3 regions of the Bordetella bronchialis genome follow, and region 2 is predicted to be linked to each of the others. Evidence: predicted binding sites of a transcription regulator. Region 2 holds the regulator's gene; each other region holds the start of a gene.
The links. Region 2 encodes LexA, which represses DNA repair genes until DNA is damaged. Its sites were predicted from a motif close to ACTGTATNNNNATACAGT; they were not measured.

Region 1: recA (recombinase RecA) is a predicted target of LexA. The motif match lies at 1,206-1,223, and genes of this name have one in related genera.
Region 3: imuA (translesion DNA synthesis-associated protein ImuA) is a predicted target of LexA. The motif match lies at 903-920, and genes of this name have one in related genera.

Annotation. Positions count from the first base shown of each region.
Region 1 is NZ_CP016170.1:2,030,849-2,033,117, reverse strand. Features, by position in the region: gene recA (recombinase RecA) at 6-1,064, opposite strand; gene BAU06_RS09050 (response regulator) at 1,410-2,099, shown strand; gene BAU06_RS09045 (sensor histidine kinase) at 2,215-2,269, shown strand, end outside.
Region 2 is NZ_CP016170.1:3,657,464-3,659,732, forward strand. Features, by position in the region: gene BAU06_RS16120 (amino acid aminotransferase) at 1-535, shown strand, start outside; gene lexA (transcriptional repressor LexA) at 819-1,469, shown strand; gene lon (endopeptidase La) at 1,586-2,269, opposite strand, start outside.
Region 3 is NZ_CP016170.1:2,250,357-2,252,625, reverse strand. Features, by position in the region: gene BAU06_RS10150 (tetratricopeptide repeat protein) at 1-587, opposite strand, end outside; gene imuA (translesion DNA synthesis-associated protein ImuA) at 978-1,808, shown strand; gene BAU06_RS10140 (Y-family DNA polymerase) at 1,765-2,269, shown strand, end outside.

The sequences.
Region 1 (2,269 bases), 1.6 Mb from region 2:
TTTGGTCAGTCTTCTTCTGCCTCGCTTGCGGCGAAGGTATTGGCGCGGCTCACGATGCCCTGGTTTTCGCGTATGCGGTTCTCGATTTCCAGGGCCATGTCGCGGTGTTCCTTCAGGTACTCCCGCACATTGTCCTTGCCCTGCCCGATGCGGTCGCCCTTGTAGCTGTACCAGGCGCCGGATTTGTCGACGATGCCCGCCTGCACGCCCAGATCGATGATTTCGCCTTCGCGCGAAATACCGCTGCCGTACATGATGTCGAATTCGGCCTGTTTGAAAGGCGGCGACACCTTGTTCTTGACCACCTTGACGCGCGTTTCGTTGCCGATGACTTCTTCGCCCTTCTTGATGGAGCCGATGCGGCGGATATCCAGGCGCACCGACGAATAGAACTTGAGCGCATTGCCGCCGGTGGTGGTTTCCGGATTGCCGAACATGACGCCGATCTTCATCCGGATCTGGTTGATGAAGATGACCATGCAATTGGTGCGCTTGATCGTGGCGGTGAGCTTGCGCAGCGCCTGGCTCATCAGGCGGGCCTGCAGGCCGGGCAGCGAGTCGCCCATTTCGCCTTCGATTTCGGCCTTGGGCACCAGTGCGGCCACGGAGTCGATGACGATCAGGTCCACCGAACCGGAACGCACCAGCGCGTCCGTGATTTCCAGCGCCTGTTCGCCCGTGTCCGGTTGGGAGATAAGCAGATCGGTCAGGTTCACGCCCAGCTTGGCGGCATATTGCACGTCCAGCGCGTGCTCGGCGTCGACGAAGGCGCAGGTGCCGCCCAGTTTCTGCATTTCGGCGATGACCTGCAGCGTGAGCGTGGTCTTGCCCGAGGATTCCGGACCGTAGATTTCAACGACGCGGCCACGCGGCAGCCCGCCGACGCCCAGTGCGATATCCAGGCCCAGCGAGCCGGTGGAGACCACCTGGATGTCATGCTCGACCTCGTTATCGCCATACCGCATGATCGAACCCTTGCCGAACTGCTTTTCGATCTGCGATAGGGCCGCGGCGAGCGCCTTGGCTTTTTCCGAGGCGGCTGCCTTGCTGGTTTTGTCGTCCATGAAGTGTCCTGTCTGGCGTTTTCTAGCGATGGGTATGGCGATCGATACGGGGGCGGGATCGGATCGGCGACCCGCTTGGGAACCGCATTGGGAACCCGGGTCGCCCCCTGCAATCTCGGCGGGATTATGGCACTGGATTATACTGTACAAAAAAACAGTATGACAAATTTTTCCGTGTTATCCCGTGTGGGCAAGCCGCAAGCGGCGTGACAGAATCGGCCCAGGAGAGCGAGACAGTCCGGAGACAATCCGGTCCCATACCAAGAAATCCCACGGCCGGATCCGGCACGTGCGGAAGACCCGCTCAGCTCCGTAAACCATAACGATCCACGAGAGCCTGGTCACATGCGCATACTTATCGCTGAAGACGACAGCATCCTTGCCGACGGCCTGTCCCGTTCGCTGCGACACAACGGCTATGCCGTCGACGCCGTGCGCGACGGCATGGCGGCCGACCTGGCACTGACCGCGCAGGCCTTCGACCTGTTGATCCTGGACCTGGGGCTGCCCCAGTTGGCGGGACTGGAAGTCCTGCGGCGCCTGCGAGCCCGCAACCCGCAATTGCCGGTTCTCATTTTAACCGCGGCCGACAGCATAGAGCAGCGCGTGAAGGGCCTGGACCTGGGCGCGGACGACTATATGGCCAAGCCGTTCGCGCTGTCCGAACTCGAAGCGCGCGTGCGCGCGCTGACGCGCCGCGGCGCGGGCGGGGGCGCGAGCCTGATCCGCCACGGCCGGCTGGTATTCGACCAGGCCGGACGCGTGGCATCGGTGGATGACCAGCCCCTGGACCTGTCGGCCCGCGAAGTCGGCCTGCTTGAAATCCTGCTCATGCGCAGCGGCCGCATGGTCAGCAAGAACCAGCTGGTGGACCACCTGTGCGAATGGGGCGACGAAGTCAGCACCAACGCCATCGAAGTCTATGTGCACCGCCTGCGCAAGAAGCTGGAACCGACAGGCGTCCGGATCATGACCGTGCGAGGCCTGGGCTACTGCCTGGAACGGGATCATGGCACGGGCGAACTCGCACACTGAAAACCCGCGGGTCGCGCCGCTCAACCAGGAAGCCCTGGACATCCTGCGCAACGGCACGCGCGGCCCCTCGTTCGCGCTGCCGCGCCGATCCCTGCTGGGCGAGATCCTGGACTGGATGCTGGCCCCCCTGTTCCTGCTATGGCCCATGAGCGTGGCCATCACCTATGTCG
Region 2 (2,269 bases):
GCATGAAGATGCCGCCGTGGTGCGGCTGTTCGCCGACATGGACATGACGGTCTTCATCAGCTCGTCTTTTTCCAAGTCGTTCTCGCTGTACGGCGAACGCGTCGGCGCGCTGACGGTCATCGCCGGCAGCAAGGACGAGGCGCAGCGCGTGCTCAGCCAGCTCAAGCGTGTGATCCGCACCAACTACTCGAACCCGCCGACCCATGGCGGCACCGTCGTCTCCACGGTGCTGAACACGCCGGATCTGTTCGCCTTGTGGGAACAGGAGCTCGCCGGCATGCGTGACCGCATACGCCTGGTGCGCCGCCAACTGGTGGAAAAAATCAAGGAAAACGGCGCGCAGCAGGATTTCAGCTTCGTCCTCGACCAGCGCGGCATGTTCTCTTACTCGGGCCTCACGTCGGCCCAGGTGGATCGCCTGCGTGAAGAACATGGTATCTACGCCGTGTCCAGCGGACGCATCTGCGTTGCGGCACTGAATAGCCAGAACATCGACGTTGTCGCCAAGAGCATCGCCGCCGTACTGAAAGGCTGAGCGCCAACCGCGATACCGACGATACCGATATGAAGCCGGGGCCCGCAAGGGCCCCGCTTGGTTTCCGGCCTGGTCCTTCTCACCGCCCGGCTGTTCCTTCACTACCTGACTGTCCTTCACTACCTGACTGTTCCTTCACCGCTTGGTTGCGCGTTCACCGGGTGGTTCGTTCATTTCCCGGCTTGGCTTATTTGCCTGCAGATGGCGGTCCCCCCTTGCGTTTTGAAGCTGCGTCCCCCAAAATGCGTAGCTGTATATCCATACAGGGCAACCGGAACGCGCAATGGCCAGCAAACTTACCGACCGCCAACAGCAAATCCTGGATCTCATACGCCAAGCGGTGGCAAGCACGGGCTTCCCCCCTACCCGCGCCGAAATCGCCCAGGCGCTGGGTTTCCGTTCGCCCAACGCCGCGGAAGACCACCTGAAAGCGCTCGCGCGCAAAGGCGCGATCGAGCTGACCGCCGGCGCCTCCCGCGGCATCCGCCTCAAGGAAACGCGGCCGGAAGCCAGCCAAGCCATGCTCCCCTTGCCATCGCTGGCGCAACTCATGCTCCCCTTGGTGGGACGCGTCGCCGCCGGCAGCCCCATCCTAGCGGCCGAACATGTCGAACGCGACGTAGGCGTGGATCCGGCCTTGTTCGCGCAGCGGCCGGACTATCTACTGAAGGTGCGCGGCATGAGCATGCGCGACGTCGGCATACTCGACGGCGACCTCCTGGCCGTCAAGAAGGCGAGCGAGGCGCGCGAAGGCCAGATCGTTGTCGCCCGCATCGACGAAGACGTTACGGTCAAGCGGCTGCATCGCCAGGGCGGTCGAATCGAACTGCTGCCCGAGAATCCCGAGTTCGAGCCCATCATCGTCCAGCCCGGGCAGGAATTCGCGCTGGAAGGGATCGCGGTCGGGCTTATCCGCACACAAGCCCTGCACTAAAAGCAAAAGAAAAGGGCCTGGCCGCTTACGCGTCCAGGCCCATTTTTCGTCTGCCTGCCAGGCCGGTTGTCCTTACCGTCGTCGCCTCGGGGCCGAACAATCCATCACGGCAACCATCAGTGCTTGGTCACGGGATCCGTGGCCTCCGACGCCGCTGCCGGCGACGGGGTCACCAAGGGCTTGTCCTTGGCCTCGTCTTCCGATATCGGGTCCGGCATGCGCTCCAGGGCCCGCTCCAGCACTTTGTCTATCCAGCGCACCGGTACGACCTCGAGCTGGTTTTTGACGTTGTCGGGGATCTCGGCCAAATCCTTGACGTTTTCCTCGGGGATCAGCACGGTCTTGATGCCACCCCGGTGTGCCGCCAGCAGTTTTTCCTTCAGCCCGCCGATGGCCAGGACTTCGCCACGCAAGGTGATTTCGCCCGTCATCGCGACATCCGCGCGCACCGGGATGCCCGACAGCGCCGACACCATGGCGGTAGTGATCGCGATACCGGCGGACGGGCCGTCCTTGGGCGTCGCGCCTTCCGGCACGTGCACGTGCATGTCGCGCTTTTCGAAAACACTGTCGGCAAACCCCAGGCGACGAGCGCGCGAACGCACTACTGTCCGGGCCGCCTCGACCGATTCCTTCATCACATCGCCCAGGGAACCCGTACGCTGAATGGCTCCCTTGCCCGGCATATCGGCGACTTCGATGGTCAGCAGATCGCCGCCCACCTCCGTCCAGGCCAGGCCGGTTACCTGGCCTACCTGGTTTTCCTTTTCCGCCATGCCAAAGTTGTACCGGCGCACGCC
Region 3 (2,269 bases), 1.4 Mb from region 2:
GACCCCATGCCGCCCGTCGCCGGAGCCGCGGGCCCCGCGCCGCCCGGATAGCCGTATCCGCCTTGCGGGCCTTGCGGACCTTGCGGACCTTGCGGACCATACGGCGGGGCGTTGCGCGTGGCGCCATATCCGTAACCGTAAGGTCCGGGGCCGCCGGAGGGAACGTTGGCGCGGCGCCGCGCGCGCATCATCAGCGACACGACGATCAACAGCGCGGCGATGCCCAGCACCATGCCCCACGGAATGCCGCCGAACGTACCCTGCGCGCGCGAGGCGGCGCCGCTGCCCGAGGCAATCAGCGTACGCAACTCATCCACCGCGCCGGGACGGGCGAAATTCTGGCTGGGATCCAGGCGCAAGGCGGTGTTGAGTTCCGCCTGGGCTTGCTGGAGCTTGCCTTGCTTGCCCAGGAGTTCGGCTTCCACGAAATGCGCCTTGGCGCTGTTCGGGTGGTCGCGCAGGATCTGGTCCATCATCGCCTGGGCTTCGCGATAGTTGCCGGCCTGCGCGGCCTGGTACACCTGGTCGGGCGTGGCTTCCGCCGCCATGGCGCTGCCGCCAAAAAGCAGGCAGCCGGCCAGGAGCATGGAGCCGGCGAATGATCTTGAGTATCTGGAGTACATAAGGGAACCCTCCCGTCACTGCGTGTGAGATGGCGGCGAAACGTGGAAGTTCAATATAGCCATCGCAGAAGCCGCAACGTCAGCTCAGGCGCTTCTCGTCAAGCTGGAGTCGATGGACGTCAATTGTTGCGGCAACTCCGGTAGTGCCGTCCTGACCGTTTCCCGGACAACCTCTTATCGGAATAACCATGTGCAATCCGGTTGCGCATGCCGCGCATGCCGCGCCATTGCCCTGCCGTCGGCAACGGTGGATCGACAACGAATGCGAGCCAATTTTTTACTGTATATTTGTACAGTGAAAACTTAACGCCCGGCCCTGCACACGCCGGGCGTTTCCGCCCCTGCTCTACCGTCATGCCGACGCTTGCCGCACCGTCACCCGAACAGATCCATCCCGCCTTGTGGCGGGGGACCCAGCTTGCGCAGGCGGCGCGCGCGGCGGTGCCCACGGGCCATGCCGCGCTGGGGCGGGAACTGCCGGGCGGCGGCTGGCCGACGGGGGTGTTGAATGAACTCTTGCTGCCGCATCCCGGCCTGGGAGAACTGCGGCTTCTGCAACCCGCGCTGCGGGCGCTGGACCGGGAAGGCAGCATCGTACTCGTGCAGCCGCCCTTCGTGCCGCATATCGCGGCCTGGCGCAGCGGCGGGCTGGACCCCGCGCGGCTGCTGTGGGTGAATCCCGGCCGGCCGGCTGACGCGCTGTGGGCCGCGGAACAAGTGTTGAAAAACGGCAGTTGCGCCGCGCTGCTGTGCTGGCTGCCGCAGGCGCGGCCGGAAGCCCTGCGACGGCTGCATCTGGCGGCGCAGGCCGGCGCCACGCTTTTCTTCTGCCTGCGACCGGCACGCGCGGCGGCGCAGGCCTCGCCGGCCCCCTTGCGGCTGGCGCTGGCGCCCGCCGGCGACGGGCTGCGGGTGGACATCGTCAAGCGCCGGGGGCCGGTATGCAGCCATTCCTTGTATATCGCGCTGGAAAGACCCCGCACCGCGGCACGGGAAATCCCTCCTTTGCCTGCAAGGACGGAAACGCATCAAGCCGCTCCCCAGGCGATTGCGCCGGCCGAGCCCCCGGAAACCTTCCAGCCCATCCCACAGGAAACCGCCCGCACCGATCGCCAGGAAACCCTGCCCTTCTTCGATGACCATGCAACTCTGGATCGCCATCTACCTGCCGAGGCTGGCGCTTGATGCCCTGCATCCGCCGTGGCCGCTGGAGACCACGGCATGCGCGGTGATCGAGCACGAATGCGTCATGGCCTTGACGCCGGCCGCGGCCAGCCATGGCATCAGCCTGGGCATGCGCCGCGCCGGTGCCGGCGTGCTGGCTCCGCACGCCATCATGCTGGATCGCGACCGCGCGGCCGAAAGCGCGGCATTGGAAGGCGCGGCGCTGGCCCTGCTGCAATACACGCCGGAGGTCGCGCTGGGCGAACAGGACAGCCTGCTGTTGAACGTAGGCGCCAGCCTGCGCGTGTTCGGCGGCCCGCGCGCGCTGGCGCGCCGCGTGGCCGGCACCCTGCGCACGCTGGGCCTGCAAGCCCGCCTGGGCATGGCGCCCACCGCCGGCGGCGCGTGGCTGCTGGCCCGCCGCGCCGATGCCGGGCCGCGCCATGCGCTGCTGCTGTCCAGGCTGAAGCGCCGCCTGGATG